One region of the Alcanivorax sp. NBRC 102024 genome, then DNA from elsewhere that is predicted to be linked to it. Evidence: predicted binding sites of a transcription regulator. Region 1 holds the regulator's gene; each other region holds the start of a gene.
The links. The regulator LexA, encoded in region 1, represses DNA repair genes until DNA is damaged. The targets are predictions, from matches to a motif close to TACTGTNTANNTANACAGTA.

Region 2: the regulator LexA is predicted to act here: its motif matches at 6,967-6,986, upstream of hrcA (heat-inducible transcriptional repressor HrcA).
Region 3: the regulator LexA is predicted to act here: its motif matches at 8,321-8,340, upstream of recA (recombinase RecA).

Annotation. Positions count from the first base shown of each region.
Region 1 is NZ_BDAS01000004.1:212,609-222,833, reverse strand. It holds gene A0251_RS08940 (hypothetical protein) at 1-476, opposite strand, end outside; gene topA (type I DNA topoisomerase) at 603-3,320, opposite strand; gene A0251_RS08930 (universal stress protein) at 3,789-4,235, shown strand; gene A0251_RS08925 (cyclic nucleotide-binding domain-containing protein) at 4,388-5,038, opposite strand; gene lexA (transcriptional repressor LexA) at 5,355-5,969, shown strand; gene A0251_RS08915 (DUF1499 domain-containing protein) at 6,001-6,417, shown strand; gene A0251_RS08910 (TatD family hydrolase) at 6,365-7,186, shown strand; gene A0251_RS08905 (DUF6482 family protein) at 7,285-7,590, opposite strand; gene A0251_RS08900 (glutaredoxin family protein) at 7,635-7,859, opposite strand; gene rlmKL (bifunctional 23S rRNA (guanine(2069)-N(7))-methyltransferase RlmK/23S rRNA (guanine(2445)-N(2))-methyltransferase RlmL) at 7,859-9,970, opposite strand; gene rmf (ribosome modulation factor) at 10,223-10,225, shown strand, end outside.
Region 2 is NZ_BDAS01000007.1:62,695-72,919, forward strand. It holds gene dapB (4-hydroxy-tetrahydrodipicolinate reductase) at 1-289, opposite strand, end outside; gene A0251_RS11980 (hypothetical protein) at 360-1,520, opposite strand; gene dnaJ (molecular chaperone DnaJ) at 1,673-2,800, opposite strand; gene dnaK (molecular chaperone DnaK) at 2,920-4,848, opposite strand; gene grpE (nucleotide exchange factor GrpE) at 4,974-5,576, opposite strand; gene hrcA (heat-inducible transcriptional repressor HrcA) at 5,816-6,865, opposite strand; gene A0251_RS12005 (RDD family protein) at 7,007-7,525, shown strand; gene recN (DNA repair protein RecN) at 7,560-9,227, shown strand; gene fur (ferric iron uptake transcriptional regulator) at 9,393-9,794, opposite strand; gene bamE (outer membrane protein assembly factor BamE) at 9,970-10,225, shown strand, end outside.
Region 3 is NZ_BDAS01000010.1:322-10,546, forward strand. It holds partial or broken gene A0251_RS14090 (hypothetical protein) at 1-652, opposite strand, end outside; tRNA gene A0251_RS14100 (tRNA-Ser) at 997-1,086, opposite strand; gene csrA (carbon storage regulator CsrA) at 1,190-1,378, opposite strand; gene A0251_RS14110 (aspartate kinase) at 1,590-2,816, opposite strand; gene alaS (alanine--tRNA ligase) at 2,910-5,510, opposite strand; gene A0251_RS14120 (sulfite exporter TauE/SafE family protein) at 5,745-6,512, opposite strand; gene A0251_RS14125 (regulatory protein RecX) at 6,743-7,210, opposite strand; gene recA (recombinase RecA) at 7,203-8,240, opposite strand; gene A0251_RS14135 (CinA family protein) at 8,511-9,029, opposite strand; gene A0251_RS14140 (wax ester/triacylglycerol synthase family O-acyltransferase) at 9,099-10,225, opposite strand, start outside.

The DNA.
Region 1 (10,225 bases):
ATGGCATTGCTCAGGCGCTCCAGGTCGCCTTCTGCCAGGGGGGCATAGCGGTCTTCTGCCATCAGGTTGAGAGCGTTGGCATCGCTGGGCGGGGCTGGCCGACGGGCCAGGCCAGCGGCCCCCATGGCACCCTGCATTTCCCCGTCCAGCCAGGCGATCAGGTCCGCGCGGTCGGCCAGGGCCTGGCCGAGGATGGCCATTTCCGGGGCTTCCACTTCAGAATCGCGGAATGCCTGAACCAGGGCAGCCAGGCTGAACAAGTGGTCGGCACCGGCTACCTGATAGGTATTGGCAGACTGGCGCGCCAGACCAACCAGGGCGGAATAGAGATGAAAGACCACGGCACCACGCAGGGCCAGGCGCACCGCAGGCACCGCACCAGCCTGTTCACGGGTGAGCTGACGTAGCAGGGCCTGGGCAAAATAGATCCGCTCGCGCAGACCACTGACGGCATTTTCTCGGACCATTCGGGACATGGGGACTCACAGAAACTATGGATATAACGGGTTAACCTGACCGTAGGAGCTATGCTTGCATGGCGAACCTGCTCGCGATGACCCTGGTTTTCGCCATGCAAGCATAGCTCCTACAAATAAAGGCGGTCAGGATTTCTTGGCGGCGGCCTTTTTCTTTGCCGGGGCCTTCTTTTTGGCGGGCGCCTTTTTCTTGGTCTGTTCCTCGACCCATTTGCCGTCCCGGTAGAAGGCCATCCAGCCGGTGGCCTTGCCGTCGATCTCGCTCATCACGTACTGCTCTTTGGCCTTTCGGCTGTAACGCAGGACCCCGGGATTGCCGTCCGGGTCTTTCGCCGGCGCCTCGGCCAGGTACTTGTGTTTGGGATCAAGCTGCTCAGCGACGCTCTGGATTTCCAGGATCAGCGGCGGCCGGGTTTCCCGGTTTTTGGGAAACTTGCTGGCGGCCAGGAACAGGCCGGAGGCACCATCGCGCAACAGATAGTGATCGTCATCGTATTTCTCGCACTTCAGGTGCGGCATGGGAATCGGATCGGCCCGTGGCGGTGCCGGCTCGCCGCTCTTGAGGAGTTTGCGGGTATTACCACATGCCTCGTTGGTGCACTTGAAGAATTTCCCGAACCGACCGGTTCGCAGCTGCATGTCGTTGCCGCACTTTTCGCATTCCAGCACCGGCCCATCGTAGCCCTTGATGCGGAACTCGCCCTTCTCGACCACATAGCCGTCACAATCCGGGTTATTACCGCAGATGTGCAGCTTGCGCTTTTCGTCGATCAGGTAGTTTTCCATGGCGGTGCCGCACTTCGGGCAACGCTTCTTGTTGCGCAGTTCCTTGGCTTCCGCTTCTTCATCGTCAGCATTCACCGACTCGGCTTCTTCACCGGGCAACAGGTTCAGGGTCGCCGTGCAGCGTTCCTTCGGTGGCAGGCTATACCCTGAACAGCCCAGAAAGACCCCGGTGGAACCGGTACGGATCTGCATGGGCCGGCCACACTTGGGACACTCGATGTCGGTATCCGTGGGCAGGTTGGCACGCATACCGCCAATGGCCTGCTTGCCACTGCCCTCACCCTGGGCCGCTTCCAGTTTGGCAACAAAATCCCGGTAGAACTCATCGAGCACATCCTGCCAGTTACGGCGGCCCTCGGCGATTTCATCCAGGGTTTCCTCCATGCGGGCGGTAAAGCTGTAATCCATCAGGTTGGGGAAGTTTTCCGCCAGACGATCAGTGACGATATCGCCCATTTTTTCCGCGTAGAAACGGCGGTTGTCCTGGCGCACATAGCCACGATCTTGAATGGTGGAAATAATCGCCGCATAGGTGGACGGACGACCAATGCCACGTTTTTCCAGCTCCTTCACCAGGCTGGCTTCAGTGAAACGGGCCGGCGGCTTGGTGAAATGCTGATCGATGTCCACCTGGTCGATGGTCAGGCGGTCGCCCTCTTTCACATCCGGCAGCAAGGTATCTTCCTGACCCTTGCGCGAAGCGGGGGGCTGGATACGGGTCCAGCCGTCGAACTTCATGATGCGCCCCTTGGCCTTCAGCTCGTAGTCATTGCCGGTGGCGGTGAGCGTGGTGCTCAGGTATTCCGCCGGGGGCATCTGGCAGGCAATAAACTGGCGACGGATCAGTTCGTAGAGACGCTGGGCATCACGCTCCATGTCCTTGAGGGAGTCGGAGGTGCGGCGCACGTCGGAGGGGCGGATCGCTTCGTGCGCTTCCTGGGCGCCCTCCTTGCTGCTGTAGGACAACGGCTTCTCGGGCAGGTACTTGTCGCCCAGTTTCTCGCCGATCCATTCCCGGCAGGCTGCCACGGCATCTGCACTCAGGTTGGTGGAGTCCGTACGCATGTAGGTAATGTGGCCAGCTTCGTAGAGGCGCTGGGCCATCATCATGGTCTTCTTCACCCCGAATCCCAGGCGGGTACTGGCCGCCTGCTGCAGCGTGGAAGTAATAAAGGGAGCCGAAGGCTTGGACCGGGTAGGACGTTGCTCACGCTGGCTGATGGTCAGCGTACCGGCCTGCAGCAATGCCTGACGATGTGCTTCCGCGTCATCGCCATTGTTGGGGCGGAAGTTCTCCCCCTTGTGCTTGGCCACTTCCAGGCGCAGGGCTTCGCCCTGATCACTGTGGGTGTCGCTGCGCATTTCCCAGAACTCTTCCGGAGTAAAGGCGCGGATTTCCCGCTCTCGCTCCACCACCAGTTCCACCGCCACGGACTGCACCCGTCCTGCGGACAGGCCACGGGCAATCTTTTCCCACAGCAATGGCGAGATCATGAAACCCACCACCCGGTCCAGGAAGCGGCGGGCCTGCTGGGCTTCCACCCGACTCAGATCCAGTTTGCCCGGCTGCTCAAAGGCGGCCTGAATGGCTTTTTTGGTAATTTCGTTGAACACCACCCGGTCAAAGCGACTGTCATCACCGCCGATCACTTCCCGCAGGTGCCAGGCAATGGCCTCCCCTTCGCGGTCCAAATCCGTGGCCAGATAGATGCGGTCGGCCTTGGCGGCAAGACGCTTGAGTTCGTCGATCACCTTTTCCTTGCCGGGAAGGATCTCGTAATGGGCCTTCCAGCCGTGCTCCGGGTCGACCCCCATGCGGTTGATCAACTGGGCCTTGGCCTTCTTCTTTTTATAGGCTTCGCGCTCCTCCTTGGGCAGTGAGCGCGTATAGGCGGCCTCCTTGGCACGTTCCTGAGGGGTGCTCTTCTTGGAACCGCCACTGACCGGCAGATCGCGTACGTGGCCGACGCTGGACTTCACTACGAAGTCGTCGCCCAGGTAGCGGTTGATGGTCTTGGCCTTGGCAGGCGACTCCACAATAACAAGAGTTTTTCCCATTCTCAGGTTCTCAATGGCGGCGGTTTGTTGAACAGAGCACAGACCGGCTGCCCTTACCCCACTATGACAGTGGCTGGGGCGACGCAGGTCCTCTTCGGGCGCTATTTAGACAGCGCCGGTATGGCCGGGTCAAGCTCTGCTGTCTTCCGGGGAGCCTCTGAATAACCCTCCACGTGCCCGATCTCCCGGGCTGGATCGCAATCCCGGCGCGAGTTTCACAGCGTCTGTCTCTCCCTCCACGCATCCCCCTGGACATGCAAAAAAACCGGGGAACGTCAGCCAGCAGGACCCGCAGAGCGCGCCCGCAAGGCACCACGGGCTCGCAGTGAGTTCGTCAGAGGCACCGTCTTTTTAGTAGTAGACCAGAGGCGGTTGTGGAGCAACCCTCAAAGCGGCGCTCTCCCCCCCCTGGAAAGCCATTGAAAGCGCGTTATACTGCAGAAAAGTCACCGTCTCAGGGAGAGAACCGTGCCGAGCCCCTACCGCCGAATTCTGGTCGCCATTGATTGCAGTGATGAGTCTGCACAGGTGCTATCCCGTGCCGCCGGGGTCCTCTCCGGCAACGACGGTGAACTGCATCTGATCCATGTGATCGAGCCCCTGGCCCTGGCCTACGGTGCCGATGTGCCCATGGATGTGACCGACCTGCAGAGCGGCCTGATGCAACAGGCCCGCGAGACCGCTGACACCTATGCCAGCCGCTATCAGATTCCCGCCGACAATGTTCATGTGGAGCTGGGCTCCATTGAGAAGACCATTCTCGACCAGGCTGACAAGCTGCACGCCGACCTGATCGTGGTCGGCAGCCACACCCGCAGCGGCCTGGCCCTGCTACTGGGCTCCACCGCCCGGGGACTGGTGCCGGGGGCGCATTGTGATGTGCTGGCGGTGAAGGTGGATCAGAAAGGCAATTAATAGTTAATAATGAATAGTTTCGCGGTTGGATGCTTGAGGAATACGAAAGCAAAGAGGCCGCGCCCATAGTATAGGCGCGGCCTCTTGCGTTGCAGCACAGATAACTCATTCCGCGACGTTATTAATTATTCATTATTAACTATTAATTGCCCTCAAGTGAGCTGCAACGCCCCCGTCCCTTCCGGGCCTTCTTCATTCCAGCGACACAGCAATTCTGCCAGCCCCTGGGCCTGAACCTTGAGAGCCGCCAGTTCTTCCCGGCTGCCTTTCTCGCCGTGAAACACCGGGAGTTTGCGCATGGACTGGACCAGCTCGTGATCCGGAGACTGCATTCTTTTGACTTCCAGCGTCCAACGGATGTGATGAACGATCATGTGGAAAAAGGCCAGCCGCGTCGCCAGTGAATAAGGACCGTCATCCTCGTTGAACTGATTGAAGTCCAGGCTTGCCAGCACGGCTTCGCGGGCATTCTCCGCCACCTTGATAGTGGCGCTGCGCGGCGTGCCCAGCAGCATGGAAAGGGTGCCGAAGACTTCACCGGGAGAAACGTAATAAAGTGGCGTGTCGCCGGCATGCTCCGAGAGCACTTCCAGTTGCCCCCGCAACAGGAAATACAAGGTGGAATCCACATCCCCGGCACGAATCACCGTGTCACCGGAACCTGCCACCCACAGGCGCGTATTGCGCTCCAGATGCGCGAATTCATGCTGGTCGTCACGGGCAATTTCATTGAAAAACGGGACACCGGATAACAGTTGCCGAGTCCGTTGTTGGCCGAAATCATTATTATTGGCCTGCTCCATCTACTATCCCCAGGTCTGATGGAATTATTATCGGAGACTCCGGCTGCAGGGCGAATCCGGAAGGACACGCAACCGCTCAGAAGCTCCCTTCAATATGCTAGTGCCAGCGCTCCCATAGGACAACGATATCCTCCCTCAACGGTCGAAAAACCGACCCGGACAACTGTTCAAATAGCACTGTTCATATTATCAGTACCTGTGCTAGCATCGGTTTTGTAGCACCGGCTGTCAGCCTCGACTGACAGCCTGGTCAGCCAGAAGCGCCATTGGCGCCCCGGCATGGAACCGAAATCCTGCGGGAAACATGGAGAAGGTTATGAGCAGCAAACTCACCGATCGCCAGCAACAGGTACTGGATTGTATCCGCGAATGTATCGCCGATACCGGTATGGCTCCGACGCGTGCGGAAATTGCCGACATCATGGGCTTTCAGTCCAAAAATGCCGCCTCTGACCACCTGAGAGCACTGGAACGCAAGGGCTTTATCAAACTCCACAGCGACCGCTCCCGCGGGATTCAGCTACTCGATAATGCGTTCTGGTCGGAAGAAGAACTGCCGGTGGTGGGCAAGGTCGCTGCCGGCGTTCCCATCGAGGCAATCGAGAACGTGGAGCGCACGGTTCCCGTCCCCCAGGGGCTGTTCAAACAACGGCCAACCTACCTGTTGAAGGTACAGGGCGACAGCATGATCGAGGCCGGCATTTTCGATGGCGACCTGATTGCCGTACGTAAATCCAACGTGGCCCGCTCCGGCGAAATCGTGGTAGCCCGCATTGACGAAGAAGTCACAGTGAAGACCCTAAAGTTGAATAAATCCAGCGCTACCCTGCTACCGGCCAATGAGGCGTATGAGCCCATCAAGGTGCCGGCGGATCAGTTGATCATCGAGGGTATTTTTGTGGGGCTAATCCGTGATCCGAATTCTTACTAGTGCCGTTCTGCTATTGATGAGTGCCGTCGCCATGTCCGATACGAATCTTCTCGCCCCTTGCCCGGATTCGCCCAACTGCGTGTCCAGCCTGGCAACCGATGAGGACCGCCGGGTCGCTCCGCTGAAGGTCGCACAAACCCGCCAGGCAAGCATGGCCCGCCTGCAGGCACTGTTACGCCAGTTACCCCGGGTTGAATTCGACGTGGTCGGTCAGTCCCGCATTCAGGCCCGCTTCTCCAGTCGCCTGCTTCGCTTCGTGGATGATGTGACTTTTTATGTCCGTGAAGATGGCATGGTAGAAGTACGGTCCGCATCCCGGGTGGGTTACTGGGATTTAGGTGCCAACCGTCGTCGGGTAGAATCCCTGCGCGAACAACTGGCGGAGCAGGCCCCTGATGACAGCACCTCACAACTCTACCCTCAACACGGCTCCCGTTCATTGGGCTGATATCGGCGTCAACCTGACCGACAAGCAATTCCAGGACGATCGGGACCAGGTACTGGCACGCGCCCGCTCCGCCGGGGTGACCTGGCAATTGCTCACCGGTACCAATGTGGAAGAATCCCGCCAGGCCATAGCGCTGGCAAGCCAACACGACGATTTGTTTGCCACTGCCGGCCTGCACCCCCATAGCGCCCGCTTCTACTCGCCGGCGCTGGAAAAGGAACTGCGTGAACTACTGGGACAGCAGAGCGTAAAAGCCGCCGGCGAGATGGGGCTGGACTTCAATCGAGACTTTTCCCCGCGTTCCGACCAGGAGCACGCCTTTGAGGCCCAGCTGGCACTGGCAGTGGAGCATAAGCTACCGGTGTTTCTCCATGAACGTGATGCCCATGAACGCTTTGCGCCCATCCTGAAAGCCTATCGGGATCACCTTGTGGGTGCCGTAGTGCATTGCTTTACCGGTTCCCGCGAGGCACTTTTCGATTATCTGGACCTGGATTGCCATATCGGCATTACCGGCTGGATTTGTGATGAACGCCGCGGGAAACCACTGGCAGAGCTGGTGCACAATATTCCGGATAACCGACTGTTGCTGGAAACCGATGCCCCCTATCTGCTGCCGCGGGATCTACCGGAGCCGCCCCCGAAGAAGCGACGCAATGAGCCTTCATTGCTGCCCTGGATCGGTAAACGGGTGGCGAGTTTGCGGGGGCAAGATGTGGCCCGGGTGGCGGGCATGACGAGTGAAAACGCGCGAGCGCTGTTCAGATAAGCGAAACCAGACCCCGTTGGAGCTTTGCTCGCAAACCGAAGCTTCCCGAGGGAGGGAACTGCACCAAGCCCTCGCCTTGCAAGCAAGGCACCAACCGATCAGGTCTGGCTTCGCCAGTGAAAACGCACCCGCAGGGGCGGTATCACCTCGCCTTCCGGCTGCCCGACCATTTCCGCATGGGCGGAATGATGGAGCAAATGCGCCGTGCTGGTGACCAGGGTCTGGAGCTGGTTGTTGGCGTGCTCAGGGCCATTAAAGCGCATGATCTTGCCACTGTCGTCGGCCACCCAGTACCAGGTTTCACCGAAACGCACCTTGACGGTACAGACGGACAGGCAGGCTGAGAAGATCTCAACCTCATCGGCTTTGCGCTTGTGCAGTTTCTTCGGGCTGATGGTTTCCATATGAGCAATAATGGCTCCACGGCTGTGAAGCCCGCATCAATCACTCAACCTGCCAGAAATTGCTGCACATCCAGCAGACCAAAAGGCCAACCCAGCTCCCGTCCCTCCTTCATCAACACGGGAATGCGTTCACCGTATCGCGCCAGCAACTCATCATCCTCAGCCACATCAACCAGCGTCAGCGTGATATCCGGTGCCACCGTGGACACCAGCTCCCGGGCCTGTTCACAGAGATGGCAGCCCACCGTGGTGTAAAGCACTACACTCATCAGTCCTCCACATGCCGAATGGCATAGCAGACATGAATCCTGTCATTCCGGCGGAAGTCCTCCGGGATGCTCCAGCGGGTAATATCGTCTACCTGATACCACTTGCTGATACTCGGGTCGAGTTCAAACCGCCGATAGTTGCAGGAAAAATACAACACCCCGCCCGGCTCCAGCCGGCGCATGATCTTGCGGATCAGCTCACCGTGATGCTCTTCCACCACGAAGTCGCTGCGTGACTTGTTGTTGGAAAAGGTCGGCGGATCACAGAACACCAGATCAAACTGTTCCTGACATTCGTCCAGCCACCGCATGGTGTCGGCTCGCACCAGCTCATGCTGGTCAGTGGAGAAACCGTTGGCCGCCAGATTGCAGGCTGCCCACTCCAGATAACGTTTTGAGGCATCCACCGTGACGGTGCGTTTGGCGCCTCCCACCGCGGCGTGCACGGTCGCCGAGCCGGTGTAGGCAAACAGATTGAGAAAGCGCTTACCGCTGGCTTCCTCGGCAATCTTCAGTCGTGTCGGTCGATGGTCAAGGAAAAGACCCGTATCCAGATAGTCCTGCAGGTTGATCAACAGTTGTGCCTGCCCTTCGCGCACCAGCCGGTAACGGCCCTGGCCATCCAGTTTCTGATATTGCTGGTTGCCTTTCTGGCGCTCCCGGGTGCGCAGATGCACCTGCTCACGGTGCACACCCAGGGCGGCGCGGACTGCGGTTACCGCCAGATCCCGGCGTTGCTTGGCCTTTTCCGGGTCCACGGTTTTCGGCGCTTTGAATTCCTGAACCAGTACCTGGTCACCATAGATATCCACCGCCACATTGAACTCCGGTAAGTCCCGGTCGTAGAGGCGATAACACTGGATATCCTCGCGCTCCAGCCAGCGGCGCAGATGTTTGCCATTCTTGCGAAGACGGTTTACCAGGGGCTGCGCCCCTTCCGGTACGTCAAAGGCGGATGACTCAGCAATGGTCACCACCTCCACCGGCGCCGGCTGGCGAGAGTGATACAGACGGATGAAATTATTGAACGGTCCGTTCTTCAGTCGCCACTGGCCCTGCAGATCCATGCCGGAGCGGTCCATGACTTCCGCATCGGCTCCCAGCAACACCGCCTGCCAGTTCGGCGCCAGCCTGGCCAGCAATCGTCCCAGCGCGAAATGCAGCCAGCCGGCCTGCTGCTGTTCATCCAGGCGTTCGCCCCAGGGCGGGTTGGCCACCAGCAGCCCTTGATCGGCAAAATCCCGGGGACGCAGGGCCCCCAGTTCACGGCGCTCGAAGTGAATCGCCTGACGCACCCCTGCCCGCTCCGCATTCTGCTGGGCCAGCTGGATAGCGCGGCCATCCACATCGAAACCCTTCAGGGACATTTCGGGAAGCGGCTGACGGACGCTATCGGCCGCCTCCGCCATTGCCTCCTGCCAGAGCTGACGACGGCAACCCCGCCACTGCTGAAAACCGTACTGTTTGCGCTGGGCGCCGGCAGCCCAGCCAGCGGCGATTTGCGCCGCTTCGATGAGCAGGGTGCCGGAACCACAGAAAGGATCCATCAGGGCCGCCGGATGACTGCCATGACGCCAGCCTGACGCCCACAGCATGGCCGCGGCCAGGGTTTCCCGTAGCGGCGCCCGTCCCCCGGCCAGCCGGTAACCGCGGCGGTGCAAGGGATCGCCAGCCAGATCCAGCCACAGATGTGCCTGGTAAGGGTCCAGCCGGGCACGGATACAGCAACTGCCCCGGGCATCCCGGGAAATGGTGAACTGTGGCGGTAACGCCTGAATAAAGCGCTTGGTACTGATTCGGTTATCCCCACGCACTCCCACCCCGTGTTCCAGGTGGATATGCAGTGGCGCATCATTGCCCACCAGCGCCAGCCAGTCCTGGCTGGCAGCCAGCTTTTCCGGGGCAATATCGGGAGAGACCCCCAGGGTTCCCAGGGACAACAACACCCGCTCGGCAAGCCGTGACCACAGGCAGACCCGCAGGGCATCCGCAGTCCCGCCGCTAAACGCCACATGGGCGCGACCGGTTTCTGTTACCGATATCCCCAGTGACGACAGTTCATCGGCCAGCAACTCGGCAATGCCGGGCATGCTGGTGGCCACAAATTCCATTACTGATACCTCGTAAGTGACTGTTTTATGCGCAACGAAAAAATTAACGTTATATCTTTCAATGCGTTACACAAACTGTCATCAAGCTGCCCTTTATACGTCATATGCTTAACAAGCACGAACCATATTGCTACATGATATTCGACACCACCCCAACGGTTTCCCATACTGAATTGGTCGACCCCGATAACTGGCCTTGTTCTCTGCCAGGGGTCATTGTCAATACCGCTATCTGTGAAAGGGAAAGCGTCTATG
Region 2 (10,225 bases), on a different contig from region 1:
CGATCACCAGCTTGGTGCCCGCCGCGCGGCAGATTTCCACATTGCGGGCAGTGGCTTCCGGCACGGTAAAGTCAATAAACACATCGGCATCCCTGACCACCTTGTTCAGGTCATCCGCCAGCCGCACGCCGCTGGCTTCCTGCCCCACCAGCTCACCGGCATCGGCGCCGATCAGACTGGAACCGGGCACATCCACCGCCGCTGCCAGCGTGGTATCCGGGTTGGCCAGAGTGGCCTCAATCAGAATCCGGCCCATGCGACCGGCCGCACCGATAATGCCTACTTTCATGCTACTTCCTTGGAAATTGCACTGCGGCAGACTCCTTCGAGCCCGGCCACAGCAAAACGACTGAAGGCCGCTAGTCTACCAGAAAGGGCGGGCGGGTCACCGCGTAGAGATTGATGTTCTCCTTGCGCATGAACTTGCGCCGCTTGCGGTCAAAACGCCGGAAACTCATACCGCTGTCACGCCAGGCCTGCACCTCCTGCAAGCGCTTGCGGGCATAGGCCCGATCCAGCCACTCCATGGAAAACCGTGCCGGCAAATCGGCGGCCTTCTGTAATTGTGCCAACGCCCGCCCCGCGGCCTCATCCTGGTAGGTATAAAGCAGGCTGTTGGCATACTCATACCGCACAATCGCCAGATCCGGCACTGCCGCCAGCGACAACTCAAAAGGCTGCGTGGCATCCTCGCTATCCGCCGCCAGTGTCAGCCTGCCCGCCGCTTTGCCCACCCGGCGCAGCACATTGGCCTCAAAGGCGGCGCTCAGCGACAGCGCCAACGGATGGGACGGCTCCACTGCCAGAATCTCGGTGGCTGCATTGATCACCATGGCCGCGTAATTACGCTGCAATGTGGCCGGCACCGACTCATCCTCCGCCAGCCGCGCCACCGCATAACCAAACCCCAGACGCAGCATGCAGTAATCCGCTGTCAGGGACTCTTCCCCTGGCAGGATCGCCACCTGCTCACCAAACCAGGCCATCTGATCAATGGCCTCCTGGAGCAGCTGCTGTTTCTCGGTGTGGCTCGGCGCCAGGTAGGTGGCATAGATAATCTGCGCCACCAGCCCCGGCACCCGGGCATACCCGCCATAGCGTTTGCCGAGCTCGCGGGCATGGCGGAAGTCGCCCCGGAAAAAGGCCTGCCAGACCTCAAGCACATTGCGGCTGTGCTGCTCCCAGTTGTCATCCTGGTAACGCAGGTCCCGATAGAGGGAAGGGAACCGCTGATAACGTGCCTTCAAGTAGTCCGGCGACGGGAACGGGATGCGCAGGCCCCGCATAAAGGTGGACCAGTGTTGACGAATTTCATCGAAGGTGTAGGTGTACGCGGAAGCCTCGAAGGGCGCCGACACCCAGGGCGCATCCAGCACCTGGTCATCCAGCGCCAGCGGCGCCTTCTGGGCAAAGGTAGCCCGTGCACGCTGGTGAGCCTGATCCACAGGCGCCGAATATAAAGAAAGGGGAAGACAACACAACATAGTCCCCAGCATCCCTGCCAGTCGCCGCGCAGCCATGATTACCTCTGTTATTGTTGTTTTTATGCACAATATCGCAGGGAAGGATAAAGCGGCAACGAAAGCGGTCAAATTTCAGACTATTGCCTGATCACCACAAAAAAAGCCCGGGCTTGGGGCACCGGGCTTTTTTATCAGGCTGGGAGAAAGGATTATTTGGCGTCGAAGAAACGCTTCACCCCTTCGAACCAGCTGCTCTTGCGCGGGTTATGGCGATTGCCCCCGCTTTCCAGGGATTCCTGGAATTTGCGCAACAGGTCTTTCTGCTCACCGGACAGTTTCACCGGTGTTTCGATTACTACCTTGCAGAGCAGATCCCCCGGGCCACCGCCGCGCACCGGAGTCACCCCCTTGCCGCGCAAACGGAACAGCTTGCCACTCTGGGTTTCCGCCGGGACTTTCAGTTTCACCTTGCCATTCAGGGTGGGCACATCGAGCTCGCCCCCCAGGGTGGCATCGACAAAACTGATAGGCACTTCGCAGAACAGGTTGGCCCCATCGCGCTGGAAGATATCGTGCTCGCGCACAGCCACCTGAACATACAGATCGCCAGCCGGAGCACCGTGCATACCCGCTTCGCCTTCCCCCGCCAGACGGATCCGGTCACCGGTGTCCACACCGGCAGGGATTTTCACCGACAGGGTCTTGGTGTTCTGCACCCGGCCCTGGCCACCACAATTAGTGCAGGGGTCCTTGATGATCTGCCCCTCACCCTTACAGGTTGGGCAGGTCTGCTGCACGGTAAAGAAACCCTGCTGCATGCGCACCTGGCCCATGCCACCACAGGTGTTACAGGTAACTGGCTGGGACCCCTCTTTCGCACCACTGCCGTGACAGACCTCGCAGCTATCCCAGGTGGGGATGCGAATTTTCTCTTCGCAGCCGCGCACAGCCTGTTCCAGGGTGAGCTCCAGGGTATAACGCAGATCCGCACCCCGAGCCGGGCCACGACGACCACCGCCGCCGCCACCGAAGATGTCGCCGAAAATATCGCCGAAGATGTCACCAAAGCCACCACCGCCGAAGCCGCCGGCTCCGCCAGCACCGGCCTGGCCATCCACACCGGCATGGCCGAACTGGTCATAGGCTGCCCGCTTCTGCTCATCGGCGAGCACCTCGTAGGCTTCCTTGGCTTCCTTGAACTTGGCCAACGCCTCCTGATCATCCGGGTTACGGTCCGGATGGTACTTCATGGCCAGACGTCGATAGGCCTTTTTCAAATCCTGCTGACTGGCATCCTTGGACGCCCCCAGCACTTCATAATAATCACGCTTGGACATAGTGGGCCTTTTTGAATCAGTCCCGTCACACAAAAACGCCGGCAGGTCGCCGGCAATAAAGAAGTTGCGCGGATCTCCCGGCTACCGCGCCTGGGCGCGGCACCGGGATGTCCGACGGCTTACTTCTTCTTGTCGTCGTCCACTTCTTCAAACTCGGCGTCGACCACGTCATCACCGGACGCTTTCTGCTGACCGGCTCCCGCATCGGCAGCACCCTCGGCCTGCTGCGCCTGTTCGGCGTACAGCTTCTCGGCCAGCGGCGCAGAGACCTCGGACAGCGCCTTGATCTTGGCTTCGATGTCATCCTTGTCGCTGCCTTTAGCGGCGGCTTCCAGCTCGTCAGCGGCCTTGGTGATGGCTTCCTTCTCTTCGTCGGTGGCCTTGTCACCGGCCTCTTCCAGGGTCTTCTTGGTGGCGTGCACCAAGTGGTCCGCCTGGTTGCGGGTCTGCACCAGCTCTTCGAACTTCTTGTCTTCGTCCGCGTGGGCTTCGGCGTCCTTCACCATTTGATCGATTTCCTCATCGGTCAGACCGGAGGAGGCCTTGATCTGGATGGACTGCTCTTTGCCGGTGGCCTTGTCTTTCGCGCCCACGTGCAGAATACCGTTGGCGTCGATGTCGAAGGTCACTTCGATCTGCGGCATGCCGCGCGGTGCCGGCGGAATGTCTTCCAGGTTGAACTGGCCCAGCGACTTGTTCTGTGCCGCCTGCTTACGCTCACCCTGCAGCACATGCACGGTCACAGCGGTCTGGTTGTCATCCGCAGTGGAGAACACCTGGGACGCATTGGTCGGGATGGTGGTGTTCTTCTCGATCAGCGGCGTCATCACACCGCCCATGGTTTCGATACCCAGGGTCAGCGGGGTCACGTCCAGCAGCAGCACGTCGGTGACATCACCGCTCAGTACCGCACCCTGAATGGCAGCGCCCATGGCAACGGCTTCATCCGGATTCACGTCCTTGCGCGGCTCTTTGCCGAAGAACTCGGTCACTTTCTTCTGCACCAGCGGCATACGGGTCTGACCACCCACCAGAATCACGTCGGTAATATCGGCAGTTTTCACGCCCGCATCAGTCAGTGCCGTCTTGCACGGTTCCAGAGAACGGCTCACCAGATCACCCACCAGGGATTCCAGCTTGGCACGGGTCACTTTCACCACCAGGTGCTTGGGACCAGTGCTGTCTGCGGTGATATACGGCAGGTTCACTTCGGTCTGCTCGGCGGAGGACAGCTCGATCTTGGCTTTCTCGGCCGCTTCCTTCAGACGCTGCATGGCCAGCGGATCACCGCCCAGGTCGATACCGGAATCTGCCTTGAACTGATCCGCCAGGAAGTTGATCAGCGCCAGGTCGAAATCCTCACCACCCAGGAAGGTGTCACCGTTGGTGGCCAGCACTTCAAACTGGTGCTCGCCGTCCACTTCGGCAATCTCGATGATGGAAATATCGAAGGTACCCCCACCCAGGTCGTAGACCGCGATGGTGCGATCGCCGCCTTTCTTGTCCAGGCCATAGGCCAGGGCAGCCGCGGTGGGCTCGTTGATAATACGCTTCACGTCCAGGCCGGCGATGCGACCGGCATCCTTGGTGGCCTGACGCTGGGAATCGTTGAAGTACGCGGGCACGGTGATGACGGCCTCGGTAACGGCCTCACCCAGATAGTCTTCCGCGGTCTTCTTCATTTTCTTCAGCACCTGCGCAGAAATCTGCGGCGGCGCCATTTTCTCGCCCTTCACTTCCACCCAGGCGTCGCCATTGTCGGCCTTGGTGATCTTGTAGGGGACCATTTTGATGTCTTTCTGAACGACGCTGTCTTCAAAGCGACGGCCGATCAGACGCTTCACCGCGTACAGGGTATTTTCCGGGTTGGTCACCGCCTGACGCTTGGCAGACTGACCGACCAGGGTTTCCTTGTCGTCGGTGTAGGCGATGATGGACGGCGTGGTACGCGCGCCTTCAGCGTTTTCAATAACCTTGGCTTTATCCCCTTCCAGTACGGCCACACAGCTGTTGGTCGTACCCAGGTCAATACCGATAATCTTACCCATGTCTCTCTTTCTCCTTCACACCAGCCGGTTCCCTGACGGCAAACCGGGCAGTTGAATTGTCAACTCGTCTGGCCTCTATATGGCGGTGCTTCATGCCGTTTCAAGGGGCCAGAGTGCCTTTTTGCTTACTCGGCAGCCTTGCTGACCACCACCCTGGCCGGACGGATCAGGCGACCATTCAGCTGATAGCCTTTTTCCAGCACCTCAATCACGGTATTGGGCTCCACATTGGGCACCGGCACCATGGTCATGGCCTCGTGCAACTCGGGATTGAAAGGCTCGTCCGACGGACTGATCTGCTCCAGGTTGTACTTGGCAAAGGCATCCAGCAGGGACTTGAGGGTCAGCTCGATACCTTCACGGGCGCCTTGCAAGGCATCATCGTTGGCATCCAGGGCAGCCAGGCCACGCTCCAGGTTGTCCGCCACGCTCAGCAGATCGCCGGCAAATTTCTCCAGGGCGAACTTGTGGGCGTGCTGCACATCCCGCTCGGCGCGCTTGCGCACATTCTGGATTTCCGCCTGGGCACGGATATCCGCCTCACCCAGGGCTTTTTTCACCTTGGCCAGCTCAGCTTCCACTTCAGCCAGCTGTTCTTCAGCCGAGGGCTGCTCAGGCGCAGGGGCCTCGGCTTCCGCATTGGCAGCCTCAGCCTGGGCCGCCTGCTGCTCTTCGGCAGTCTCTACCTGCGGCTCGGCGTTTTTCGGGTCTTTTTCCTGCTCACTCATTGTTAACTCCACATCCCAATCCGGGCTTTTCCAGGAAAGCGGGCAAAGATATGGGAACAAACGGGCGGGATTCAAGGGGGCAGGAAAGGCAGTTAACCGTTAATAGCGAATAGTTAACAGCGGCGCGGGATGACAGAGGGTGACTCTGAAGCGCTGATGGCCGCGCACAAACGCTCGGGAGAATAAGCTGGCGAACTGCTTAAATCGCAAATAATCCGTGGGAGCCAGCAGGCTGGCTCCTAAAGCTGGGTCAGCGCCGCCGAGAGGATTTTGGCGGTGATATCCACGGTGGGGATGACCTTTTCGTAATCCATCCGCGTGGGGCCGACCACGGCGAGGACGCCCACGGGCCCGTTATCTGCCTTGTAGGGAGCCGAGATCAGCGAGTAATCCTCGAACGGCTGGAAGCCGGATTCCCGGCCGATGAAAATCTGCACCCCGTCCGCCTTCATGGAGCGCTCCAGCAGATGCAGGATATCGCGCTTGTGATTAAAGGCGTCGAACAGGTCCCGCAATTGATGCAGATTGTCCGCTTCTGCGGACTTGAGCAGGTTGGATTCGCCGGAGACCACATAATCCGAACTCTCCGGCTCACTGCGCAGGGCCTTGTCGGCCACCTCCATGGCAGTACGCATCAACACATCCATCTGCGCCCGGTCCGCGTTCATGGTGTTCAGCAGGCCATCGCAGATGCTGTTCAGATCGCAGCCGCCATAGGTGTGATTGATATAGTTGGCGGCCTGGCGCAATTCTGCTTCGTCGTAGTCCCGATCGGTATGAATGATGCGGTTCTGCACCTCGGAGCGGTTGACCACCAGCACCACCAGCACCCGCTTGCCCGATAACGGCAAGAATTCCACCTGCCGAAGGGTTGTCACCTCCCGGCGCGGCACCGCCACCAACCCGGCCATGCGGGTCAGCTCCGCCAGGGTCCGTGACGCCTGGGCAATCAGCTCCTGGGGGGATTGCTCCGGGGCCAGCAGCTGGCGCAGCTCCTTTTTCAGGGACTTGTGATCCGGGCGCTCCATGACACTGGAGGCCAGCAAGGAATCCACATACAGCCGGTAGCCCAGTTCCGTAGGGACACGACCGGCAGAGGTGTGAGGGCTGGCCAGTACGCCCAGATCCTCCAGTTCCGCCATGATGTTACGGACAGTTGCCGGGCTCACCGTCAGTCCGCTACCTGCTGCCAGCGTTTTGGAACCCACCGGCTGCCCATCGCGGATATGGCGCTCCACCAGCGCCATTAGCAGTCGTTGTTTGCGTTCGTTGAGATCCAGCTTCGTCATAGCGGTATATGTAACAGAAAATCAGGACGACATTATATAGGGTTATCGTCAGGAGTTGAGCGGGACTTACACTCACGCCCGGAATCCCCTACTATTAGAAACACTGACCAAACGAACAGTTGTCACCACAAGGATGTCACCATGACCGACAGCAACAACCCCTACCAGAGCCCCGCCGCCGAAGCGCCACCTCACCCGTCGGCGGACAATGCGGTGCTAGCCAGCCGCTGGCACCGATTTTTCGGCGCCCTCATTGATGGCCTGGTCCAGCTTGCCATTATTGCCCCCATCGTGTTTTTTTCCGGCGCCTGGGCCGACATGATGGCCAATAGCGGCGTGCTCGATCTGACCACCACCCTGGTCTGGTTTATCGTCGGCGAAGTGATCTTCCTGGCCGTGCAGGGCTGGCTGCTGTTCAATCGCCAGCAGACTATCGGCAAATGGCTGCTGGGCATGAAAATCGTCGGCATGGAGCAGAACGCGGTGCCTGTCGGTAAACTGTATGGCCTGCGCTACCTGCTGTTTCACGTGCTGGCTCAGGTGCCCGGCGTCAATCTGATCATGCTGATTGACCCGCTAATGATCTTCCGCGGTGATCGCCGCTGCCTGCATGACTTACTGGCCGGCACCCAGGTGATACAGGCCCCGGCCAACCGCTAGTCGCTACACTGTCTGCCCGTTTCGGAGAGATACCATGCTGACCCATTTGAGCGTTCGTCACTTTGCCACCGTGGACCAGTTGGAGCTGGAGCCGGAAAACGGTCTCACCGTGATCAGCGGGGAAACCGGGGCGGGCAAATCGGTAATCATTGATGCCCTGGGCCTGACCCTCGGCGACCGGGCCGACTCCAGCATTGTCCGTCACGGCCATGACCGGGCGGAAGTGCTCGCCACCTTTGATCTCAGCGACAACCCGGCCGCTCGCCAATGGCTGGCCGACCGGGAGCTGGACGATGATAACCAGTGTCTGCTGCGCCGCACCGTGCGTGCCGATGGACGCTCACGGGCCTACGTGAATGGCACCCCCACCCCCCTGGCGGAAGTGCGTGAGCTCGGCGAACGGCTGATCAGCATCCACAGCCAGCACGAGCACCAGGCACTGATGAAAAAGGACGCTCACCGGCAGCTTCTCGACAACTTCGCCGAGGCCCGGGAGCTGGCCAACACCGTCCGCGATCACTGGCGCACCTGGCAAAAAGCTCGCCGCGCCCACGACGACGCCCTGAATCAGGCCCGCGAGCAGAACGAAAAGGAGGAGCTGCTGCGCTTCCAGCTGGAAGAGCTGGATAGTCTGGCCCTGCAGGAAGGCGAACTGGAGCAGCTGGAACAGGAACAACAACGGCTTGGCAATGCGGAAAGTCTGATTCGTACTTGCCAGCAGTCCCTGAACGCGCTTTATGAGGGCGAGGACGGCACCTGCAACGACCATCTGAGCCAGGTCAGCCACTGGCTGGACGAGGCCCGCAATCAGGATGAAGGCCTGGCCACCATCGCCGACACCGTGGAGTCTGCCCGCCTGCAGGTGGAGGCCGCCGCCGACGACCTGCGGCATTATCTGGAACGGCTGGACCTGGATCCGGAACGCCTGGCCCAGGTGGAAGAACGGCTGAGCCAGAGCTATACCCTGGCACGCAAGCACCGCATCCGTCCGGAAGAGCTGGTGGAACACCATCGCCAACTGCTGGCGGAATCCGACGCCCTGGGCAATGTGGACGCGCATCTGCATGCCCTGTCTGAGCAGGAGGCTGCGGCCCAGCAGCAGTACATGGACAGCGCCCGCAAGCTCAGCAAGGCCCGCCGCACCGCCGCCCAGACTCTTACCCAGCAGGTCCAGAAACAGCTCACCGCCCTGGGCATGAAAGCGGCCAAACTGGACGCCCAGCTGGGCGAATGCGCCCCTGGCGCCGATGGCCTGGAAGAGGTGGAGTTCCTGTTCTCTGCCAACCCCGGCCAACCCCTGAAACCGCTTGGCAAGGTGGCCTCCGGCGGGGAACTGTCACGGGTAAGCCTGGCCATCCAGGTGATCTGCGCCCGCAACCTGACCGTGCCGAGCCTGGTGTTCGATGAGGTGGATGTGGGCGTGGGCGGCGGCGTGGCCGAGATCGTCGGCCGCCTGCTGCGCGAGCTGGGCGGCCACGCCCAGGTACTGTGCATCACTCACCAGCCCCAGGTAGCCAGCCAGGGCCACCAGCACTGGCAGGTGCACAAGATTCAGGGTGACGACACCACCCACACCCGTATCCAGGGACTGGACGACAACGCGAGAATCGAAGAGCTGGCGCGCATGCTGGGCGGCGTGGAAATCACCGAATCCACCCGCAACCACGCCAAAGAGATGCTGAGCAAGGCCCAGGCAGCCTAGAAAGGCAGTGAACAGTTAATAGTGAATCGTTAACAGCGGCGCGCGGGCAGAGGGTCGGATAACCGGCAGCGCCCAGGCAGCGCACAAACGTCGGCGCACCACGTAGGGTGGATGACGCCTGCGGCTAATCCACCCTACCCAGGCCACCTGGGCCTGGGCGCGGGATCACTTCTTCGGCTTGACGTACAGTACCAGCGAGTGGTCCATGATTTCGTAGCCGTGTTCCTCGGCAATGGCGTGCTGGCGCTTCTCGATCACCTCATCCATGAACTCGATCACCTGACCGGTTTCCATGCACACCATGTGGTCGTGGTGGTCTTCGTCCGCCAACTCGAACACGGCGGAGCCGCCCTCGAAGTTGTGGCGCAGCACCATGCCCGCCTGCTCGAACTGGGTCAGTACCCGGTAGACGGTGGCCAGTCCCACATCCTCGCCGGCGTCCATCAGCGACTTGTAGATGTCTTCCGCGCTCAGGTGGCGCTCTTCGGACTTCTCCAGTTGCTGCAGGATTTTCACCCGCGGCAGGGTCACTTTAAGGCCCGCTTTTCTGAGATCCTGATTATCCAATGCGTATGCTCCAATATGCCAAAAGGTGGCGATGCCCCTGAATCCGTCACTTTACCGCGGCGCCGGACCCAAGTCCGGGCCGCCCCAGATCCAGGGCGATGAAAAAAAGCGGGAAACTTGTACCGCTACTGCAAGTCTGTATTATCGCCCGAACACTTAGTGAAGTCGAAAAACCATGCCACGAATTCCAGTTGCCCTCATTCTGACAACCCTGCTGACCGTCACTGGCTGCAGCAGCCTGCGCTTTCCCGGTGTCTACCGGATCGATATCCCGCAGGGTAACTTTGTCACCGAGGAAATGCTCGGCGAGTTGCAGCCTGGCATGAGCCCGGAGCAGGTGCGCTTTGTGCTGGGCGCCCCAACCCTGGTAGACCCTTTCACGCCTGACAAATGGTTTTATCTGATGACCTACCGCCCCGGCAAGGGCGACA
Region 3 (10,225 bases), on a different contig from region 1:
CACCAACGACATACAAGCGCCAAACCCCAGTGCCTGACAGAAGCAAATCTTCCATCTGACTATCAAGGTGCTCTTTCGCCGCATCTGCTGTAACCGGAGCTGAATCACCCTCGACAAGCGCCGCCTGAACCCCTGTCTCTGTATCACTTACAAAGTCATTAACCGGCTGGTCGAAATCAACATTAGCCGCCTTGTCAGCAGTCTCTTCCGTTTCGTCAGGAATCTGGATGCCATTGCTGGCATCGCCATCGCTGTCCAAGGATTGCAAAAGAATGGCGATATTCAGACCAAGATCACCACTATCCGCAGTTGATACTTTGTCAAAATCATTGATGGTCACTTTGCCTGTAGCAGGCACAGAAGGAAGATCAACGCCTCTAACCGAGAAAGTCACAGTATCGCCACTTTCAAAATCGAAGAACCCGTTTTCATCTGTGAAACCGGTGGTTCCAGACGGAGAAGCAGTGTAAGCGATATTGGCCACAGCAGAATCCACGAACTGCCCAGAGCGAACCTCCCCGCTTCCTCCGGCATCACCGCCATCGCCACCATCATTGTTGGTTCCTCCACCAGAGGAGCTTCCGCCTCCTCCGCAAGCATATAGAGCAGCCGTTCCACAAATCAGAGCCAAAGCTTTCAACTTAGTATTCATTTCAGTCCCTTAGTATTAGCAAAACCACAATCCCGCCACCTTCCGTGAACAGGCTCACACATTCTGCCGGGCCAAAGTCACATATTCAAATTGGATATACCGGGGTTCTGAAACGTCATAGACAGATTAGAGATGCGCAGAAAAGGCTTTGAACGTTACAGCAATAGGCGAGGACGAGAGAATGCAAGGAGGGCCGTTACAGGCCATTTTGGTGGCTTTAAGGGGGCCTTCAGCTTCTGCCCTACCCCATCAATCCTGCCACGCTCATTTTGCTACAAAGTTTTGCTACAAAACGCCCAACAAAAAGCCCCGTAACTCATTGAATTACGGGGCTTTTCTTTATATGGCGGAGAGGGCGGGATTCGAACCCGCGATACGGTAACCCGTATGGTTCCTTAGCAGGGAACTGGTTTCAGCCACTCACCCACCTCTCCGGAATGCGGTCATATTGTCAGTCTGGAATCTGGGATCTTGCCGGCCTGTTTCCAAACTCGCCGCGCATCATAACGATTTTGCGGAGAAAATACAGCCCAAAAATCAGGCAGACTCACCGTCTGGTGATTTTTCGTGCTGTATACGCTGGTAGATTTCTTCCCGATGCACGGCAACCTCTTTCGGCGCGTTCACACCGATGCGAACCTGGTTACCTTTTACACCCAGAACAGTCACGGTGACTTCATCACCTACCATCAGGGTCTCACCAACTCGACGCGTAAGAATTAACATAATGATCCCTCCTGGGGTCCTTCAATTTCCGTGAGCGCATGCCGTACCCGGGGCTCGCGGGTTGTCGTCCGTGACGACTCCTTGGTGCGGGACCATTTACCCACCCCTGGTACGGGGGCGGTAGTATGCCTGAAGCGTTTTCGTAAGTCTCGCCGTGAAGGGGGGCGAGACCAACCGGTCGTCGCCCCGTACCTACCTGGCAGTATGTGGCTTAGTTGGCAGGCTGATCCAGCTCGAACGCGGAGTGCAGAGCACGCACCGCCAGCTCCAGATATTTCTCGGCCATGACCACCGATACCTTGATTTCCGAGGTGGAGATCATCTCGATGTTGACCCCTTCCTTGGCCAGGGTTTCAAACATCTTGGATGCCACGCCGGCGTGGGAACGCATGCCCACACCCACCAGGGACACCTTGGCGATCTTGTCGTCACCAATGATTTCCGGGTTACCCAGCTCCTCGGAAGCCTTGCGCAGGGCTTCCTGGGCACGGGCAAAGTCGTTGCGGTGCACCGTAAAGGTAAAGTCGGCGGCGCCGTCCTTGCCCACGTTCTGCACGATCATGTCTACTTCGATGTTCTCTGCACTCACCGGGCCGAGGATCTTGTAGGCAATGCCCGGAGTATCCGGGGCGCCACGCACGATGATTTTGGCTTCATCACGGGTAAAGGCAATTCCGGAGATTACCGGCTTTTCCATATCAACCTCGTCGTCGACGGTAATGAGAGTTCCAGGACCATCCTGGAAACTGGACAAGACACGCAGCGGCACATTGTACTTGCCGGCGAATTCCACGGAGCGGATCTGCAGGACCTTGGAGCCCTGGCTGGCCATTTCCAGCATTTCCTCGAAGGTAATGCTGTCCAGGCGACGGGCGTTATCCACCACACGGGGATCGGTCGTGTAGACGCCATCCACATCGGTGTAGATCTGACACTCGTCGGCCTTCAGGGCCGCGGCCAGCGCCACGGCGGTGGTGTCGGAACCACCACGGCCGAGGGTGGTAATGTTGCCGTCCGCATCAACACCCTGGAAACCGGCCACGACCACCACGCTGCCGCCATTCAGATCGGCGCGCACTTTCTTGTCGTCAATCTCTTCAATACGGGCCTTGGAGTAGACACTGTCGGTGCGCAGGGGAATCTGGCTACCCGTGTAGGAGCGGGCATTGATACCCAGCTTCTGCAGCGCCATGGACAGCAGGGCAATAGTGACCTGCTCGCCGGTGGAAACCAGCACATCCATTTCACGCGGTGAAGGGTTATCGCTGACGCCTTTGGCCAGCTCGATCAGGCGATTGGTTTCGCCGCTCATGGCGGAAACCACCACGACCACCTGGTCGCCCCGTTTATGGAAACCTGCCACCTTCTCGGCGACGGCTTGAATGCGTTCGACCGTACCCACTGAGGTACCGCCGTATTTCTGCACTATAAGGGCCATAAAGTCGCTTTATCTGCAAAAAAGAGCGCGTAACCTTAGCAGAAACGCGCTCGGATTTCATGTTGAGGGCTGAGTCGCGGTCTTGACCGCAGCTTACGCCCCCTGCTCAGACACCCAGTTTTTCACGCTTTCCAGGGCCGCCGGCAAGGCGGCGGGATTGTTGCCCCCGCCCTGGGCCATGTCCGGGCGGCCACCGCCGCGACCGTCCACCTGCTCGGCCACATGCTTGAGCAGATCACCGGCCTTGAACCGGTCGGTGAGATCCTTGGTGACACCCGCCACCAGAGCCACTTTATCGCCATCCACGGCAGACAGCAGGATAATCGCCGAGCCCAGTTTGTCTTTCAGCTTGTCCATGGTGACCCGCAGGGTCTTTCCATCGGCACCGTCCAGCTGGGTCGCCAATACCTTCACACCGGCGATTTCCTGCACCTCATCGGTGAGGTCGCTGCCGGCGCCACTGGCCAGCTTCTGCTTGAGACGCTCGATTTCCTTTTCCAGCTCGCGCACTTTCTGCGCCTGGTTGCGCACCCGCTCGGCGGCGTTGTCCGGTGTGCTTTTCACCGTGGCCGCGATCTCACTGAGCGCCCGCTCCTGCTGACGCATCACGCTCAGGGCATGCTCACCGGTAACCGCTTCGATACGGCGCACACCGGCAGCGGCGGACGCTTCCAGGGTAATCCGGAACAGGCCGATATCGCCGGTACGACTCACGTGGGTGCCGCCACACAGCTCCTTGGAGAAACCGTCGCTGCCCATGCTGAGCACGCGCACCTGATCATCATATTTCTCACCGAACAGGGCCATGGCACCGGCTTCCCGGGCGGCATCAATATCCATCAATTCGGTGGTCACCGGGGTGTTGGCCAGAATCTGGCGGTTCACCAGAATCTCGATCTGTTCGCGCTGGGCGTCACTGACAGCTTCGCCATGGGAAAAGTCAAAGCGCAGATAGTCAGCAGCCACCAGGGAGCCCTTCTGCTGCACATGCTCCCCCAATACTTCACGCAAAGCGGCGTGCATCAGGTGAGTGGCAGAGTGATTGCGCATGATGGCGCGACGACGCTCCACATCCACGTAGGCAGACACTTTGTCGCCCACCTTCAGGCTGCCGCTTTCCACCTTGCCCAGATGCACATGGGCCGCCTGACGCTTCTTGGTATCGGACACCGCGAAACGGTTGTCGCCCTGCACCAGGAAACCACTGTCGCCCACCTGGCCGCCAGACTCCGCATAAAACGGCGTGCTGGCCAGCACCACCATGCCTTCTTCACCCGCCTGCAAGGCATCGACTGCTTCGCCGTCCTTGAACAGGCCAACGATCGCGTCGTCATCCGCCAGTTTCTCGTAGCCGGAAAACGCGGTCACCGCCTCGATGTTGAGTCGGTCGCTGTAATCATTGGCAAAGCTGCCGGCACCACGGGCCCGCTCACGCTGGGCTTCCATGGCTTTTTCAAAGCCATCCATGTCCACGGTCAAGTCACGCTCGCGGGCCACGTCGGCGGTGAGATCCGGCGGGAAGCCATGGGTGTCATAGAGGGTAAACAGCACCTGGCCGGGCAGTTCTTTGCCGTCCAGCTCGCCGATAGCCGCTTCCAGTACCTTCATGCCGGCGGCCAGGGTGCGACCGAACTGCTCTTCTTCCGACAGCAGCGCCTTCTCGATACGAGCCTGTTCGCGGACCAGCTCCGGGTAGGCCTCGCCCATCTGTTCGACCAATGCGCCCACCAGGGTGGAAAAGAACGGTTTGTCCTGGCCCAGCTTGTGGCCATGACGCAGGGCACGACGGATGATGCGGCGTAGCACATAGCCACGACCTTCGTTGGACGGAATGACCCCATCGCAGATCAGGAAGCTGGCCGAACGGATATGGTCAGCGATCACCCGCAGGGATTTCTCTTCCATATCCTGGCAGCCAGTGGCCTTTGCCGCCGCCTGCAGCAGGGCCTGGAACAGATCGATCTCGTAATTGGAATGCACACCCTGCAGCACCGCGGCGATGCGCTCCAGGCCCATGCCGGTATCCACGCTGGGCTTGGGCAGGGGTTTCAGCTCACCGTCTTCCTGACGGTCGTACTGCATGAACACCAGATTCCAGATTTCGATGTAACGATCCAGATCGTCATTCTCGGAACCCGGCGGGCCACCGGGCACATCCGCCCCGTGGTCATAGAAAATTTCCGAGCACGGACCGCACGGACCGGTGTCGCCCATCTGCCAGAAGTTGTCTTCGTCCAGACGCGAGAAGCGCTCGGCGCTGACGCCCATTTCCTTCAGCCAGATATCCGCCGCCTCATCGTCGGACACATGCACGGTGACCCAAAGACGGTCTTCCGGCAGGCCCAGGGTGCCGGTGAGGAATTCCCAGGCGAACTTGATGGCTTCGCGCTTGAAGTAGTCGCCGAAACTGAAGTTGCCCAGCATCTCGAAGAAGGTGTGATGCCGCGCCGTGTAACCCACGTTCTCCAGATCGTTGTGCTTGCCCCCGGCGCGGACACAGCGCTGGGAACTGGTGGCACGGGTGTAATCCCGGGACTCACGGCCCAGAAAGACATCCTTGAACTGGTTCATCCCCGCGTTGGTGAACAGCAGCGTGGGGTCGTTATGGGGCACCAGCGACGAGGACGGCACCTTGGCGTGCCCCTGGCTGGCGAAGTAGTCCAGGAAGGCCTGGCGTAGTTCAGCACTCTTCATAGGAGAAACATTATCGGCTGGCTGTCAGAGAGCGCCGAGTATACCGCCCTCAAGGCCCGGTTGCGATGGGAAGAAGACAGGAGCGAGTGACGAGTTTCGAGTAACGACGCGGGCCAGGATTGAGCAGGCCCGAAACGACCTCTTCGCGCACAACTGTCCGTGAATCGCGGCGAGACACAACCCCATACAACCAGAGCCAACTCGCGTCGCAACTCGGTACTCGTCACTCGCCTCTCAGCCCTGGATCGCCGCCGCCAGGCACACCGCCAGCACCATCACCAGCAGAATCCGCTTGAGCACTGTCGGGGATACCCGGTGGGCGAAGCCTACGCCCAGGCGCACGCCCAGCAAGGTGCCGGCCGCCACCAGCAGGCCGGGCAGCCAGGCCACCTGGTCCCGGGCCACAAAAATGCCCAGCGCCAGCACGGTGAAACTGCCGGTGATGGCCAGCTTGAGCGCGTTGCCGCGCAGCAGGTCATAACGCAGCTGCCCCACCAGAACGGCAATCAACACAAACCCTACCCCTGCCTGCACAAAGCCCCCATAGGCACCACAGAAGAACAAGCCGAGCCAGCCGGCTACAGAGTCGTTGGGTTGCAGTGGCACCTCATTCTCAGCCGGTGACATCTGGTTGGGTTTGAACACCATGATCAGGGCCACCACCACCAGGGTAGACAGCAATACCGGTTTGAGGATGCTCTCCGGCAAATAGGACGCTGCCAGCGTGCCGACCAGGGTACCCAGCAGACAGGGCACCAGAATGGCCGGCAGCGGTTTGAACGGCATGGTGCCGCGCTTGTTGAACTGCCGCACCGCCTCGACGCTCTGTATCAGCACCCCCACCCGCATGGTGCCGTTGGCCAATGCCGCACTCATGCCACTGAGCATCAGCAACGGCAGTATCAACAAGCCACCGCCCCCGGCCAGGGTATTGATAAACCCGGCCAATACACCGGCACCCAGCATGGCCGCCGCCAGCCAGGGATCAGACAGGTATTCCATGGGAGATCTCACACAAGACGCAAAAGCGAAGGATACGCCTTGAACCGAATTCAAACCAAGCGGCAAATTACCGAGGGATCCGCTTCTTCACACAAACCAGCCCCGTTGGAGCTTTGCTCGCAAAGCGAAGACTTCAGCAGGCACCGGGATTCATTCTCCCCTTCGCCTTGCGAGCAAGGCTCCAACGAAGTAAGGAATGCAGTGATGGGGAACACGAAGTGAAGGACGTACTACAGCTCATCCTCCGGTGAACACTCCAGTGCAGCAAAACTCTGTTCGGCGTCGAAACCCCGCTGTTGCAGGAAACGCAGCTGGCGGGCTTTCTCTTTCTGGTCCTTGCCCGGGTACTGACGAAAGCGCCGGGCCCGCACCTCCCGGGCCAGGGCAAACCAGTCCACCTCTGCCGCCTCCAGAGCCTGGGCGATCAGTTCATTGTCCACGCCCTTGAGTTGCAGCTCCTGACGGATTCGCAGGGCGCCCTGCCCCCGCTCGATCCTGGAACGCACAAAAAAACCGGCAAAGCGCCGGTCGTCGATAAAGCCATGTTCTTCACACCAGGCCATCACTGTGTTCAACGCCGGATGCTCACCCACCTTTTGACGCAGCTTGGTCTCCAGCTCGCGGCGGGCGTGATCCCGACGCGCCAGCAGGCCCACGGCCCGCTGGCGCAATTCGGATTCAGTGAGCGGTTCACTCATTACCGACTTCAGCTTCCTCTTCCTTGGTAGCCGGCGCCTCAGTGGGATCCGGCAGCAAGCGCGCACGGATTTCCTGCTCGATTTCCTCGGCAATGGCCGGATTCTCCCGCAGGAAGTCACAGGCATTCTGTTTGCCCTGACCGATCTTGTCGCCCTTGTAGGCGTACCAGGCACCGGACTTGTCTACCAGGCCCTGTTGTACGCCCAGGTCCAGCACTTCACCCAGCTGGTTGATCCCCTGGCCGTAGAGAATCTGGAATTCCGCCTGACGGAACGGCGGCGATACCTTGTTCTTCACCACCTTGACCCGGGTTTCGTTACCGGTGACTTCATCACCCTGTTTCACTGCCCCGATGCGACGAATGTCCAGGCGCACGGAGGAGTAGAACTTGAGGGCGTTACCGCCGGTGGTGGTTTCCGGGTTACCGAACATCACACCGATCTTCATGCGGATCTGGTTGATGAACACCACCAGGGTGTTGGCATTTTTCACGTTACCGGTGATCTTGCGCAGGGCCTGACTCATCAGGCGGGCCTGCAGGCCCACGTGGGCATCGCCCATTTCACCTTCGATTTCCGCCTTGGGCACCAGGGCCGCCACGGAATCCACGATCACCACGTCCACGGCGCCGGAACGTACCAGCATGTCGGTGATTTCCAGCGCCTGCTCGCCGGTGTCGGGCTGGGACACGATCAGGTCATCCACGTTGACACCCAGTTTCTCCGCGTAGTCCGGGTCCAGCGCGTGCTCCGCATCCACGAAGGCACAGGTGGCGCCTTTTTTCTGCGCCTGGGCAATCACGCTGAGGGTCAGGGTAGTTTTACCGGAGGATTCCGGCCCGTAGATTTCCACGATACGCCCTTTCGGCAGACCGCCAATTCCCAGAGCGATGTCCAGTCCCAGAGAGCCGGTGGAAATGGACGGCATGCGCTCGCGCTTGCGATCGCCCATGCGCATGACGGAACCCTTGCCGAATTGACGCTCGATCTGTGACAGCGCCGCAGACAGCGCCTTACCTTTATCGCTCATGTGACCCCTCTCCGTTAACTGGTGCGTCATTCATTGACGGCGACCGTATTGTGCCTTGCCGTATCTGGCCTTTTAGCCAGCACTGACAATATGGACAGTATTATGAACAGCTATTGCGGCTCATTGCAACCCCGGCAACCGGGACCGCTTGCAGGCTGATGCGTTGTTGCCATCATCAGTGCGGTAAATCGTTGATTTTCCATGCCCATGGCCTTGTCTGAAGCATCGTCGATGCCCGGCAAGGGAGGCGTGAAAGGTGTCACCCGGCGCTTAAGGCCCGGTGAATGATGACGATTGTGGCGACTTCAGGCGCGCATTCAAGCCCCTAATGGCTTCCACAATCGTCTGCTGACGGACGGCATCCCGGTCACCGGAAAAATGAAAACACTGCGCCTCGGCCTGCCCATTGCGGTGCCCCCAGGCAATCCAAACCGTCCCCACGGGCTTGTCAGGAGAGCCGCCCTCCGGACCGGCGATGCCGGTGACGGCCATGCTTACCTGTCCACGGGAATGCCGTACCGCACCCAGCGCCATCTCCAGTGCAGTGTCTTCACTGACCGCGCCGGTGCGCTCCAGGGTGGCGCTCTGCACCCCGAGCATCTCCTGCTTGGCCTCATTGGAATAGGTCACGAAACCCCGCTCGAACCAGCGGGAAGACCCGGCAAGGGCAGTCAACGCCTGGGCAATGCCGCCCCCGGTGCAGGATTCCGCCGTAACGACCATGATCGATTGCTGGATCAGCTGCTCTGCCAGTTGCCGCACGGCCTGGGCGATGTCGTCGTGATGCACGGTGTCTCCGAATATAATCCTGCCAGCGAACCCGCAAGATACCACCGCCGACCCGTACCGCCCAAGGCGCTATTCCAGCTCGGCCAACGAGGCCTCGAAATAATCCAGGAAGCGCTGGATATGCGGCAGGGTGTCACGGCAGCCGATCACCCCGAACTCCAGACTGTCCTTGTAGCTGACCACGGTGATATTCAGCGCATACCCGTGCAGCACCAGGGATACCGGGTAAGAGGCCAGCAACTCCGCACCATTGAAGTACAGGGTTTCCTTGGGCCCGGGCACGTTGGATATCACCAGGTTGAACATGGGGCTGACTCGACCGGACAGGCCCGTCACCTGTCCCAGGGAGAGAGGCATGTTGGTCATCACCGTATAGGCGTCGATATCCGACTTCTGCATCTCTCCCAGCCGGGTCTTCACCGCCTGCATGGATTCCTGGATGGCGACCAGGCGGCCCAGCGGGCTGGCAATGTGGGTGGCCAAGCTTACCTGTACCGTGGTGATGGCATTGCCACCGCCTTCGGCCTGGTCCGCGCTGCGCAGGGACACCGGTACCTGGGCCACCAGCGGCTCGGCGGGCAAGGCATCCAGTGTTTCCAGGTAACGGCGCATGGCGCCACCACACATGGCCAGAAAAATATCGTTGACGGTGCCATTGTGTTTTTTTGCCGCGGCCTTGATGCGCGGCAGCGACCAGGACTGGGCGGCGAACCGGCGGGCACCGGTAACGCGACGATTGAGCACCGTCTTGGGGGCCCGGTAGATGGTTTTCACATTACTGTCTTTGGGCAGACGCAACAGATCCACCAGTTGCCCGGCACCCCGGCGCACACTGCCCGCCCCATCCAGCACCCCGGCCTTGGCAGCCACTGCCACGCTTTTCTTGCGGGGTTTCTTGCGCTTGTCCCATTCCCCGGACCAGGGCGCCGGCAGATTTTCATCGGCGCTACTGGCCATCCGCGACTGCATCAGGTGCATGCCGGCCATGCCGTCCACCATGGAATGGTGCATCTTGGTATAAAGGGCGAAGCGGTTGCCCTCCAGGCCTTCGATCAGATAGCTCTCCCACAGGGGACGCCCCGGATCCAGACGCTGAGCATGCAGCCGTGACACCAGCGCCAGCAACTCCCGCACCCGGCCAGGGCGCGGCAAAGCGGAGTGGCGTACGTGATAATCAATGTCAAAATTCTTGTCCT